Regions from separate parts of the Streptomyces sp. NPDC033270 genome, predicted to be linked through region 1. Evidence: riboswitches for the same ligand, from Rfam matches in the RefSeq annotation. Region 1 holds a riboswitch; each other region holds the start of a gene.
What was found. Region 1 has a riboswitch for cobalamin ahead of ACZ5XZ_RS37140 (prenyltransferase/squalene oxidase repeat-containing protein). Riboswitches for the same ligand answer to the same signal wherever they lie in the genome.
Positions count from the first base shown of each region.

Region 2: linked by a shared signal. The riboswitch ahead of cobN (cobaltochelatase subunit CobN) and the one ahead of ACZ5XZ_RS37140 (prenyltransferase/squalene oxidase repeat-containing protein) in region 1 are both predicted to bind cobalamin.
Region 3: linked by a shared signal. The riboswitch ahead of ACZ5XZ_RS34155 (cobalamin biosynthesis protein) and the one ahead of ACZ5XZ_RS37140 (prenyltransferase/squalene oxidase repeat-containing protein) in region 1 are both predicted to bind cobalamin.
Region 4: linked by a shared signal. The riboswitch ahead of nicT (Nickel transporter NicT) and the one ahead of ACZ5XZ_RS37140 (prenyltransferase/squalene oxidase repeat-containing protein) in region 1 are both predicted to bind cobalamin.

Region 1 is NZ_JBVIRA010000044.1:12,441-15,639, reverse strand. Features, by position in the region: gene ACZ5XZ_RS37145 (MBL fold metallo-hydrolase) at 62-1,105, shown strand; cobalamin riboswitch at 1,220-1,361, shown strand; gene ACZ5XZ_RS37140 (prenyltransferase/squalene oxidase repeat-containing protein) at 1,530-2,846, shown strand; gene ACZ5XZ_RS37135 (SCO2322 family protein) at 2,873-3,199, shown strand, end outside.
Region 2 is NZ_JBVIRA010000005.1:108,063-111,261, forward strand. Features, by position in the region: gene ACZ5XZ_RS10415 (precorrin-8X methylmutase) at 1-20, opposite strand, end outside; gene cobG (precorrin-3B synthase) at 17-1,378, opposite strand; cobalamin riboswitch at 1,572-1,704, shown strand; gene cobN (cobaltochelatase subunit CobN) at 1,742-3,199, shown strand, end outside.
Region 3 is NZ_JBVIRA010000033.1:67,687-70,885, reverse strand. Features, by position in the region: gene ACZ5XZ_RS34160 (cobyric acid synthase) at 1-910, opposite strand, end outside; gene ACZ5XZ_RS34155 (cobalamin biosynthesis protein) at 907-1,893, opposite strand; cobalamin riboswitch at 2,014-2,162, opposite strand; gene ACZ5XZ_RS34150 (hypothetical protein) at 2,367-2,804, shown strand; gene ACZ5XZ_RS34145 (caspase family protein) at 2,810-3,199, shown strand, end outside.
Region 4 is NZ_JBVIRA010000041.1:25,726-28,924, forward strand. Features, by position in the region: gene ACZ5XZ_RS36445 (tautomerase family protein) at 1-12, shown strand, start outside; tRNA gene ACZ5XZ_RS36450 (tRNA-Ser) at 89-157, shown strand; gene ACZ5XZ_RS36455 (VOC family protein) at 377-877, shown strand; gene nicT (Nickel transporter NicT) at 907-2,058, opposite strand; cobalamin riboswitch at 2,090-2,305, opposite strand; gene ACZ5XZ_RS36465 (alpha/beta fold hydrolase) at 2,433-3,199, opposite strand, start outside.

The DNA.
Region 1 (3,199 bases):
GTTATAGTGAGAGGGCAGGTGCGGGGTGACGGGGTGTATGCCACACCGAGAGGGGACCGGGATGACCACGCAGGTGATCGACCACCGAGGCGGGGTGTGGAGCATCGCCGTCCCCATCCCGGACAACCCGCTCGGCCACACCCTCGTCCACCTCCTGGAGACCGACCGCGGACCGGTGCTCATCGACACCGGCTGGGACGACCCGGACTCCTGGGACGCCCTCGTCGCGGGCGTCGCCGCCTGCGGCTTCGCCCTCACCGATCTCCACGGCGTCCTGATCACCCACCACCACCCCGACCACCACGGCCTCTCCGCCAAGGTGCGGCAGGCGTCCGGCGCCTGGATCGCGATGCACGCCGCGGACACCGCCGTGGTCCGCCGGACCCGCGAGGCCGAGCCGGGCGAGTGGCTCGACTACCTGATCGCCAAGCTCGCGGGCGCGGGCGCGCCGGACGACCATCTGGCACCGCTGCGGGAGGCGCGCGGCAACGGGCGCGGCCGGAGACTGCCCGGCCGACAGGCGGCCCTGCCGGACCGTGGGATCGAGCCCGGCGAGCTGCTCGACCTGCCGGGACGCCGGGTGCGGGCCATCTGGACGCCGGGGCACACGCCGGGGCATGTGTGTCTGCACCTGGAGGAGGAGCATCCGGGCGAGCGGGCTCGCGGCTTCGGCCGGCTCTTCTCCGGCGACCACCTCCTCCCGGGCATCACCCCGCACATCGGCCTGTACGGGGACCCGGACGACAGCACGGTCACCGACCCCCTGGGCGACTACCTCGCCTCCCTCGAACGCGTCGGCCGGCTCGCCCCCGCCGAGGTGCTGCCCGCCCATCAGCACGCCTTCACCGACGCCGAGGGGCGCGTACGCGAGCTCATCGCCCACCATCAAGAGCGGCTCACCGGCCTGAGAGCACTGCTCCGCGAACCCCTCACCCCCTGGCAGCTCGCCGTGGCCATGGAGTGGAACCGTCCCTGGGAACAGATCCCCTACGGCTCCCGGAACATCGCCGTCTCGGAGGCCGAGGCACATCTGCGCCGCCTGGTGAAGCAGGGGGACGTGGAGCGGGTACCGGGCTCCGATCCGGCGACGTACCGGGCGGTGTGACGCACAGGGGAGGTGTGACGCCTAGGGAAGGTGTGACGAACCTCGCCGCCTTCGGCCGTCCCCGGCTCGTACGTGCGGGCGGGCCCCGTCCGGGCGCCGGTTAAGGTGTGCGGGACAACTTCATCCGTACCCGATCGGGGGAAGCCGGTGGAAATCCGGCGCTGACCCGCAACCGTGAGGACGGCCGTCGACCCGCGCGGTGCGCGGCGCTCCCGGCCGTACGAGCCGGAGCACCCGTTGGGGCACGACCAAGGCTCCCGCCACCGGAACCGCCGCCCGCGCGGACGGTCCGGTGCGCGGCACCGTCGAGGTATACGGAGCTGAGCCCGGTGCCACCGCGCCCGATCGCAGGATCGGCGCCCGGCGGTCGCCCGAGCGCGGCTGCGTACCACCGCCGCGACCCGACCCGAGAGGCACCGACCCGATGGCCCCCATGGCTTCCATGGCTCCCCAGGCCCCTTCGACGCACCCCGTCGCCTTCCTGGCGCGCCGCGCCGCCATGGCGCTGGCGGCCGTGGCGGTGCTGGGCACGGCCACCGCCCCCGCCGCGTCCGCGGCGCCCGCCCCCGCCCCGTCGACGTCGCCCAAGAAGCTGCCCGACGGGCTGTACGGCACCAAGGACCCGCAGTACGACGGTGTGTGGCGGCAGTCGCTGGCGCTGCTGGCGCAGGACACGGTCGGCGTACGACCCGCGGCGTCGGCCGTGGACTGGCTGGTCGGGCAGCAGTGCGCCGACGGCTCGTTCACCGCCTTCCGCGCCGAGCCGAAGCGGGCCTGTGACGCGAAGGCGATGCGGGACACCAACCAGACGGCCGCCGCGGTGCAGGCGCTGGCCGCGCTCGGCGGGCACGGCGAGACCGTGCAGAAGGCCGTGCGCTGGCTGAAGTCGGTGCAGAACGACGACGGCGGCTGGAGCTCGATGGCCGGCTCGGCCAGCGACGCCAACTCCACCTCCGTCGTCATCGGCGCGCTCATGGCGGCCGGCGAGAAGCCGGAGGCGGTCACGTCGAAGAAGGGCGGCAGGACTCCCTACGAGGCGCTGCTCACCTTCCAGCTGGGCTGTGCGGCGAAGGAGGGCGAGCACGGCGCGTTCACCTTCCAGCTCAAGGGTGCGGCGCCGAACGCGGACGCCACCGCGGCCGCCGCGACCGGCGCCCTGGGCAAGGGCTTCGTCGTCGCACCGGCCAAGCGGGGCGCCGACAGCCCCGTCAAGCCTCTGACCTGCAAGGACGGCAAGCCGGAGAAGTCCACCGATGCGGCGCGGGCCGCGGACGGCGGCGCCGCCTACCTCGTCGACCAGCTCGACCGGAACGGACAGCATCTGCTCTCCGCGATGCCGGGCCAGGAGGAGCAGCCCGATGTCGGCAACACCGCGGATGCCGTGGTGGCGCTGGCGGCCGGGTCGCACGGGGCCGCCGCCCAGAAGCCGCTGAAGTGGCTGGAGAAGAACGCCGCGGGCTGGGCCAAGGAGAACGGTCCGGCCGCCTACGCCCAGTTGGTGCTCGCCGCGCACGCCACCGGCGCCGACCCGCGCTCCTTCGGGGGCAGCGACCTGGTGGCCGCGCTGAACGCGACCGGGCCCAAGCCGGCCGGTACCGCCTCGCCGGCGGCCGAGGGCACGGAGGACCACAAGGACGGCGACGGCGGCGTCAACGTCTGGTGGGTCGTCGGGGTCGCGCTCGCCTTCGGCGCCGGCATCGGCTTCCTGCTGAGCGGCCGTAAGAAGAAGAACGCGCTCTGATGCGGCCGAGGCAGCTGCTGCAGCCGATGCGGCGCACCCGGATCGCCGGCGTGCTGCTGCTGGCCGGCGCGGTCACCGGGCTGGCCGCCGGGCCGGCCCACGCGCAGGAGTACCGCTACTGGTCCTTCTGGGACGGCGGGAGCGGCGGCTCCTGGGCCTACGCCACCGAGGGGCCGGCGACCGTACGCCCGGCCGATGGCGCGGTCGAGGGCTTCCGCTTCACCGTCAGCGCCGACTCCGCCGCGGCCGGCAAGCCGCGCGCGGCCGCCGACTTCGACGCGATCTGCCGCGATACGCCCGCCAGGGACGGCCGCAAGCGGATCGGCATCGTCATCGACTTCGGCACCGCGGCG
Region 2 (3,199 bases), on a different contig from region 1:
TCGTAGTCGAAGGCGGTCACTGGGGCCTCGTTTCTTGCGTTGCTGGTGGTGCATCCGGCCGTACGACCGATATCTGGTAGCCGTCCGGCGTTGCCAGGACGTCGACCCAGGTGCCGTGAGGGTGGCCGCAGCGGCGCTCGCAGCCGGACCAGTGGACGGGCGCCCCGCCCGCCCCGCTGGCCGGGCCGCCGTCCGGCGTCCGCGCGCCCGCGGCGACCGCGGCCGCGGCGTCCGCGCGGACGTCCGTAAGGGACTTGGCGCAGCCGGGGCGGCCGGTGCACGCGCCGAGCCGGTGCCAGGGGGAGGAGGGGTCGGTGACCAGGCCGGCGGCGGACAGCTCGGCCGACCGGGCGGCGGCCGCGGCGGCCGGCAGACCGGGCAGGACGATTCCGCGCCAGGGCGTCAGGCGCAGCGCGCCGGTGCCGTCCTGGGCGGCGATGGCGGTGAGCAGGCGCCACTGGGCGGTGCTCAGCCGGCCCAGCGGGGCCAGGACGCACAGGGCACGGCGGCCGTCGGAGCCCTCGACCTCCCCGGGGGCGGAGGAGTCCGGGAACTTCTCGGCGTACGCGGCCACCGAGCCGAGCGCCCCCGCCCCGTCCGCCACGTGCTCGGCCGCGATGCCCGCCGCCCGTAGCCGCTCGGCGACCTGCCGGGCCGTCAGCGCGTGCCCGTCCGGCAGTTCGCGGATCCGCCAGGCGCCGCTGCCGCTCGCCGCGGCGGCGTCCAGGAATGTCAGGGCGGCGGTGAGCGCGGCGCGCGGTGCGTCCGGGCCGGCGATCCGCAGGGCCGCCGGATCGTCACCGACCCGCAGCAGCGCGGTGCCACCGGCGCCGGCGTCGGTCCTCCCGGCCACCGCGGGTGGTTCTGCGACCAAGCTCACATCCCCGCCGAGCGCGGCCACATCGCCGCGTCCGTCGTCCAGGACGAAGAGGAAACGGCCGGACAGCGCGGTCGCGGGCTGGCTCGCACAGAGCGAAGAGTCCAGGTCACGGGCCCACAACCGCACGTCAGCAGGGGTGTGCCGGTCGAGCCCGGCCAGCGGGGAGGCGAGGATGTTGCGGATGCGTTCGTGGTGCTCGGAGGGCAGCAGACCGGCGTCGCGCAGCAGACCGGCGAGCCGGCCGCCGCAGCCCTCGGCGAGCCCGCGCAGCTCCACGTTCCCCCGGGACGTCAGGGAGAGCCGCCCGCCCCCGAGGGTGTCCGCGGCGTCGGCCAGCGCATCTGCCTGACGTACCGTCAAGTCGCCTGCGGGTACCCGCACTCGGGCCAGCCGGCCATCGGCCGCCGGGTGCAGCCGCAGCGCCCCCGGGCAGGCGTCACCGCGGTCCCGTATGGGCGGTTCGGACCCCTGGGGCCGGATGGAGGGGGAGGGCGGCATGGCGGCGAGCATACCCACGACGCCGGGCGGCCGATCCGGGGCGGATCCGGCCATGGACCGGTCGCCGACCGGCCACGCACTCGACCGCGGACCCGACCGTGGCGGAGCGGGGCGGTCCGCGGCGGCCGGCCCCCGGGCCCGCTTACCTCGGCCGCCCGCAGCCCTTACTATGCAGGTCGGTGGGTCGGCTGGCCCATCGGACGCCAGCGACGGCGCCGGGCCTTCGGCCCAGGGGAGGAAGCCCGGTGAGAATCCGGCGCGGTCCCGCCACTGTGAACCCGGCTGGTGCCGGGTGAGCCAGGAACTCCCGCCGTCCATACGACCACCCGGGGCGCGGACACCCCGAGGAAGGCCTGCGCTCGCATGCTTCTGCTGCTGTCGACCTCCGACACCGACCTGCTCAGCGCCCGCGCGGCCACGGGCCCGGTGCCATACCGCCTCGCCAACCCCGCCCGCCTCGACGTGGCCGAGCTGCCCGCGCTGCTGGAGGGCACCGACCTCGTCGTCGTACGCCTCCTCGGCGGCATCCGCGCCTGGCAGGAGGGGCTTGACCTGCTGCTCGCCGAGGACCAGCACCGGCCGGTCGTCGTGCTCACCGGTGAACAGGCCCCCGACGCCCAGCTCATGGAGCAGTCCACGGTCCCGGTCGGCATCGCGGCCGAGGCGCACGCCTACCTCGCGCACGGCGGCCCCGCCAACCTCGACCAGCTCGCCCGCTTCCTCTCCGACACCGTCCTGCTGACCGGCCACGGCTTCGAGTCGCCGGCCGCCGCGCCCAGCTGGGGCCCCCTCGACTGGGAGAGCCGCAACGACAGCGGCCCGCTGGTCGCCGTGCTCTACTACCGCGCCCACCACATGAGCGGCAACACCGCCTTCGTGCGGACCCTGTGCGAGCAGATCGAGGCGGCCGGCGGCCGTGCCCGCCCGCTCTTCGTCGCCTCGCTGCGCGCACCCGAGCCGGAGCTGATCGACGCCCTCCGCCCGGCCGACGCGATCGTCACCACCGTCCTGGCCGCGGGCGGGACCAAGCCCGCCGAGGCGTCCGCCGGCGGCGACGACGAGTCCTGGGACGCGGGCGCGCTCGCCGCGCTCGACGTGCCGATCCTCCAGGCCCTGTGCCTGACCGGGTCGCGCAGCGCCTGGGAGGAGAACGACGAGGGCCTGTCCCCGCTGGACGCCGCCAGCCAGATCGCCGTCCCCGAGTTCGACGGGCGCCTGATCACCGTCCCGTTCTCCTTCAAGGAGGTCGACGAGGACGGTCTGCCGGTCTACGTCGCCGACCCCGAACGCGCCGCCCGGGTCGCCGGCATCGCCGTGCGCCACGCCCGGCTGCGGCACATCCCGGCCGGCGAGAAGCGCCTGGCGCTGGTGCTCTCCGCGTACCCGACCAAGCACTCCCGCATCGGCAACGCCGTCGGCCTGGACACCCCGGCCAGCGCGGTCGCTCTGCTGCGCCGCCTCCGGGCGGACGGCTACGACTTCGGCGACGAGACCGCCGAGCCCGTACCCGGCCTGGAATCCGGTGACGGCGACGAGCTGATCTACGCCCTCATCGAGGCCGGCGGCCATGACCAGGAGTGGCTCACCGAGGAGCAGCTGTCCCGCAACCCGGTCCGCATCCCGGCCGCGGACTACCGGCGCTGGTACGCCACGCTGCCGCAGGAGCTGCGCGACTCCGTCGAGGAGCACTGGGGGCCGCCGCCGGGCGAGATGTTCCTCGACCGCAGCCACGCGGGCGAGCCGGGCCGCGACCCCGACGGCGACATCGTCCTGGCCGCCCTGCGCCGCGGCAATCTGCTCATCCTCATCCAGCCGCCGCGC
Region 3 (3,199 bases), on a different contig from region 1:
CGGCGGCCAGCGCGTCCACGTCCGTGAAGTTCGACATCAGCGGTACGGCGGCGACCGCGACCCGCAGCACATCGGCGCCGTGCGGCGGCGCCACCACGCTCTCGCGCACCGCGCCGCGCAGCGAGACCCGCAGGCCGTCCTCCTCGTCGATGCCCAGCCCGTGCGCGAACGGCAGCACGCCCAGCGTCGGCCGCCCGCTCAGCCGCCGCATCATCTCCAGGCCGGGCTCCAGCAGCGTCACATCGCCCCGGAACTTGTTGACGAGGTACCCCGCGACCAGCGCCTGGTCCTCCTTCGACAGCAGCGCGACGGTGCCGAAGAAGGACGCGAACACCCCGCCGCGGTCGATGTCGCCGACCACGACGACCGGTATCCGGGCGGCCCGGGCGATGCCCATGTTGACGATGTCGGTGCGCCGCAGGTTGATCTCGGCGGGGCTGCCGGCGCCCTCGCAGATCACCGCGTCATGGGTACGCCGCAGCTCGGCCAGGCAGTCGGTCACCGTGCCGAGCAACTGCTCCCGCCGGCCCGCATACGGCGTTCCCCCGGGGGACGACCCCCCGAAATACCCACGGGCACTGAGCTCACCGACCGGCTTGCCCAGCAGCACCACCTGGCTGCTGCGGTCGCCGCCCGGCTTGAGCAGCACGGGGTTCATCAGCGCGGTCGGCTCCACCCGCGCCGCGGCGGCCTGCATCGCCTGGGCCCGGCCGATCTCCGCGCCCTCGCGCGTGACGAACGAGTTCAGCGACATGTTCTGCGCCTTGAAGGGCGCCACCCGCACGCCCTGCCGCACCAGCCAGCGGCAGATCCCCGCCGTGACCACGCTCTTGCCGGCGTCCGACGTCGTACCGGCCACCAACAGGCCCCCGCCGACGGTCCCGCCGGACGCCTTGCTCCGCCCGTTCACCGGCTCTTCCTCCCGCTCCCGCGGCGCGCCGCCGCGCTTCTGTGCCGCACCGCGCCCGCCACCAGCCGCCCCGCCACCGTCGTCGCCAGCGCCAGCGCGCTCACCTTCCGCGACAGCCGTACCGCCCGCTCGATGTCGCCGGCCGCGACCGGCCTCGCCCCGCCGTTGAGCACCGGGCGGTGCTCGACCCGCCCGGCGTACGCCAGCGTGCCGCCCAGCCGTACGCCCAGCGCACCCGCGAACGACGCCTCCACCGGGCCCGCGTTGGGACTCGGGTGCGCCCCGCCGTCCGCCCGCCAGGCCCGCAGCGCGCCACGCCGGTCGGGGCCGGCGAGCACGGCCAGGGCGGCGGTCAGCCGGGAGCCGGGCCAGCCGGCGAGGTCGTCGAGCCGGGCCGAGGCCCAGCCGAAGCGGCGGTAGCGCGGCGACTTGTGACCCACCATCGCGTCCAGCGTGTTCACCGCCCGGAACGCCACCAGGCCGGGCACCCCGCCGAGCGCGCCCCACACCAGGGCACCCACCACCGCGTCCGAGGTGTTCTCGGCGACCGACTCCACCACCGCACGGGCCAGCTGCGGCCCGTCCAGCGCCTGCGGATCACGCCCGCACAGATGCGGCAGCCGCTCCCGCGCCACGTCCAGGTCGCCCGCCGTGAGCGCCCCGCCGACGGCCCGTGCCTCCCGGCCCAGCGAGGTGCCGCCCAGCACCGCCCAGACCGTCGCCGCGGTCAACACGACCCGGGCGCCGCGGGAGCGCCCCGCGGCGCGCTGCAACAGGGCGGCCCCGGCGGCCGCACCGCCCGCGCACAGCACGGCATGTGCCGCGCCGTACCCGCGGTGGTCACGCCACAGTCGGCGCTCCACTGCGCCCGCGGCCCGGCCGAACGCGGCCACCGGATGGCCGCGCCGTGGATCCGCCGCGATCAGGTCGGCGAGAAAGCCCAGGGCCGCGCCGCACGCGTATCCCGCGTGTTCGCCGCGCATCGGGTCAGGCCGCCGGGAGGGGCCCTGCGGGGGCGTGCAGTGGTGCTCTCGAAGGGCGGCCGGGCATGGCGGTATGTCCTCACTCAGGGTCCGCGCCCTGGCTCGACGTGACGGCGACAAGAGTCTCCTGGCTCCCGGATCGGCGTGGCCCCCGGCCTTCCAGTCCTGGTACGCCGTCAGGCGTACGCGAGGCGGACCGTGGCCTTCGATGGAGGAACGCTCCCCGGTGACAGTGGCGGGACCGCGCCGGATTCTCACCGGACTTCCTCATCTGTCGCCGATTGGCTCCGGCAGTCCACCACGCCCTGCGAAGGCCCGTCAACTCGTCCTTGACCTGCGACGCTGCCCCGTGGCAGGCGCTGTGGCACACGCCACAGGGTGGCGGCCGCGTCACAGACGGTTGCCTGTGCCCCTGATCCCACGTCACTATCAGTTGCACGGTGGCGAAGGGGCCGCCGGAAGGGGGCTGGGGGATGCCGGAGAACGCCGGTCATCACGAGATCCGCATCAGGATCACGGGGACGAACAATCCGCAGCAGGACATCGACGACCTCCAGGTGTGGCTGGAGCGCGAACCCTGGCTGAGCCGCCGGGAACACGCCTGGGAGCAGCGGCCGCGCCCCGCCCACGAAGCGGCCGACACCGGCGGTGCCGACTCGGCCGGACCGGGCGACATGGCCGTGGGAGTGGACGACCTGATCCTGGTGATCGTCGGCGCGGTCGCCGCCGAGGTCACCAAGGGGCTGGGCATCGCCCTGCGGGAGTGGCTGCGGCGCCGCAAGGAGGAGCGGGCCGAGGGCGAGGCGCCCGCCGTCGACGCCGGCACGGGCGGTGAGCTGCAGGCGGTCGGCGACACCGAACGCCCCGATCCGGGCGGACCGACGCGCGGGGGCGGCACCGGCGAGGGCTGACCCGGATGTCCGAATACGACGCGCGGGGAAAGATCAACCGGGCGCTGCTGGTCTGTGTCCACGACTACACCACGCTGCCCCGCCTGCCGGCGGTGGAGGACAACGCCCCCGAGCTGCGGCGGGCACTGACCGCCACCGACCTGTTCACCGCCGACGAGGTCACGGTCTGCCGCCCCACGGAGCCCTGGGAGCTGGGGCAGGCACTCAAGACCGCCGCCGACGAGGCGCGCGGTCTGCTGCTGGTGCACTTCTCCGGCCACGGCCGGGTCCGCAGCGACGGCGGCGATCTGCAGCTGATGGTCGGCGCCTCGGTGCCCCGGCAGAGCCACACCACCGTCTCCTGGCAGGACACGGTGCTCTCCTGCCTCGACCACGCACGGGCCGAGCGCATCGTG
Region 4 (3,199 bases), on a different contig from region 1:
AGGGCCGGCTAGCCCAGCCGGTAGGGCCCTTCGGGCTCCTGTCGGTCGCCGGGCAGCAGTACATCCGCGGCCTGGAGGCCTGCCCCGAGGGCATCGGGTTGGCGGCCCAGCCTTTCCTGCCAAGTAGATGTCGCAGGTTCGAATCCTGTTGTGCCCACAGTGGTGGACCGTGAGGTCAGTGGCCTCCGACTTGTTTGAGTCGGGGGCCGTTTTCGTGCCCGGGGGCGGTGGGGTGGCGGGGGTGAGGGTGAGGGTGCTCCGCGGGCTAATGGGGGCTGTTGTTTGTGGGGTGTGGGGCGTGTATCGTCCCACGTAGTTTGAAGTTTCAAGTAAATGGTCCACGCGGTGTCGTGGTGGGAGATCGGAGAGCGGGTTCATGGCCGTACGACGGCTCAATCACGCGGTGTTGTACGTCCGGGATGTGGCGCGGGCTGTTGCTTTTTACGGTGAGGCGCTGGGGCTCACCGTGGATGTGGAGATACCGGGGCGCGCGGCCTTCCTCAGCGCGCCCGGCTCGCTGAACGATCATGACCTGGGGCTGTTCGCGGTAGGGGCGGGCGCGCCGGGGCCGGAGGCCGGGCGCGTCGGGCTGTACCACCTGGCCTGGGAGGTCGGCACGCTCGGCGAACTCGCCGCGGCCGAGGCGCGGCTCGGCGAGCGCGGCGCGCTGGTCGGCGCCACCGACCACCTCGTCTCCAAGTCCCTGTACGCCAAGGACCCGGACGGCAACGAGTTCGAGGTGATGTGGCGGGTTCCGCGGGAGGACTGGCCGGGGCCGGAGGAGGCGGACCGGCTGCGGCCGCTGGATCTGGCGGTGGCGCTGAGGCGCTGGGGGCCGGATCTGGTGACGGGCGCCGCGGCCGGCTCGGCCACGTGAGGTGAGGCGCGGCCCGCGCGCGCCGTGCCTCAGGAGTCCGCTACCGCTGCCGCCTGCTCTGCCGCCTTCGCCCGGTCTGTCGCCTCCGCGCGCTGTGCCCAGCGCTTCTCCACGCCGCTCAGTCGCCAGTACGCCAGCGCCGCGGCCCACACCACGACGAACAGGCCGACGATGATGAAGCCGACATTGTCGAGGTCGAGGGTCGAGATCCAGCCGGTCAGCGGGTCGTCGAGGGCGAGTTTGTCGTGCAGCACGGTCACCAGCTCGATCGTGCCGATGAAGAAGGCCACGGCGATCGACAGTCCGGTGATGGTGAGGTTGTAGTAGACCTTGCGCACCGGGTTGGAGAACGCCCACTGGTAGGCGAAGTTCATGAACGTGCCGTCGAGGGTGTCGAACAGGCTCATCCCGGCGGCGAACAGCAGCGGCAGGCACAGGATCGCGTACCACGGCAGGCCGGCCGCGGCGCCGCTGCCCGCCATCACCATCAAGGTCACCTCGGTCGCGGTGTCGAAGCCGAGTCCGAAGAGGAAGCCGAGCGGGAACATCTGGCCGGGGCGGGAGATCGAGCGGGTGAAGCGTCCCAGGAAGCGGTTCATGAATCCGCGCGAATCGAGGCGCTGCTCCAGCTCGGCCTCGTCGTACCGGCCGTCGCGCATACCGCGGAAGACCCGCCAGATCCCGGCCAGCGCGATGAGGTTGAGGGCGGCGATGAGGTAGAGGAACGTCCCCGAGACCGTGGTGCCGATGGTGCCGAGGATCTGGTGGGTACGGGATTCGTCGTTGAGCAGGGTGCCGGCGAGCTGGGCGCCGCCCGCCACGAGGGCGGCCATCGCGACCACCACGCTGGAGTGGCCGAGCGCGAACCAGAAGCCCACCGAGACCGGCCGCTTGCCGTCGGCCATCAACTTGCGGGTGGTGTTGTCGATCGCGGCGATGTGGTCGGCATCGAAGGCGTGCCGCATGCCGAGGGTGTATGCGGTGATGCCGAGTCCGGCGCCGAAGACCTGGCTGCCCACGGAGTAGTGGTGCGGGACGACGAGCAGGAAGAGCACGCCGAAGGCGACGACGTGCAGGCCGGCTATGACGGCCATCAGGCCCGCGGTACGGAGGGTGTCCTGCCGGCGCCAGCGGAACGCGGCGGGGGCAGGGGTGTTCGGGGTATCGGTGGACAGGGCCATCCGGCGGTCACGCTCCAGCACCTCGTGGATCAGTTCGTGAGATGCCGTGGCCGGTCTCCTGGCTTACGGGTGCACGCGTCCGTCCCCGCCTTCCCGGCCGCGGGCTGCGGTCAGTGGCGCCGTACGCGCGCCGTGCGCATACGGAAAGGACTGGAAACTCCCCGATCACAGTGGCGAGGGCCGCTCCGGCCTGGGACCACAAGGTCCGGCACCGGTCTTCCCGAACACCACGGCTCGATCACTCTATCTGCCGAGGAGGGCGGGAACTGCCGAGGAGGACGGGTGGAGGTGCGGGCCAGTGGCAGTGGACTCACGGCCGGTGGTCACCGGGAGCGCCGAGGCTCCGGCGGGGCCGGTGGGTCAGAGGCGCCGGGTCAGTAGTCCAAGGACGAGAGGAAGGCGTGCAGTTCGCGGTCGAAGAGCCCGGTGTTCTCCAGATTGACCATATGGGCAGCGCCCGGTATTCGGACTCTTCGGGCGCCGGGGACGGCCAGCGTTATGGCGTGGGCGTTGGCGGAGATGTCCGTACTGTCGAGGTCGCCGTCGAACACGACAGTCGGCACCCGGATCTCGCCCAGACGGTCCGCAGCCCCGACTTCGAGGGGCATCCCGGCGCCCAGCCCATCGGCATGCACCTCCACATTGGCCGCGGCCGAGGCGCGCATCCGCTCACGGAACCCCGGGTGCACGGCGGATGGTTCGCGATGCGGACCGTCCACCCACATCCGCAGGAAGTGCTCGACATAGCGATCCGCGCCGTCCGGTGCGCCGATGGCCGCGACCTGCTCCTTGATGTGCTCCAGGACGAAGGGGTCGGTGAAGGGGCGGCCGCTGATGCCGGGGGAGGCGAGCGCGAGGGCCGTCACCCGATCCGGGTGGGCTATCGCGGTGTCGAGGGCGACCCGCGAACCGTGTGAGAGGCCGACGAGGACGGCGCTGGGGGCGTCGAGCGCGTCCAGGAGGGTGCACAGGTCGTCGTGGTTGGCGTAGTCCCCTTCCACCGTGGAGGACAGGCCGTGGCCGCGGAAGTCGTAGCGGATCGCGCGGAGACCGGAGTTCACCAGCCAGGTGAACTGTTCGTCCCACATGTGCTGGTCGAGCATGCCGCCGTGCAGCAGTACCACCGCGGGGCCCGAGCCGG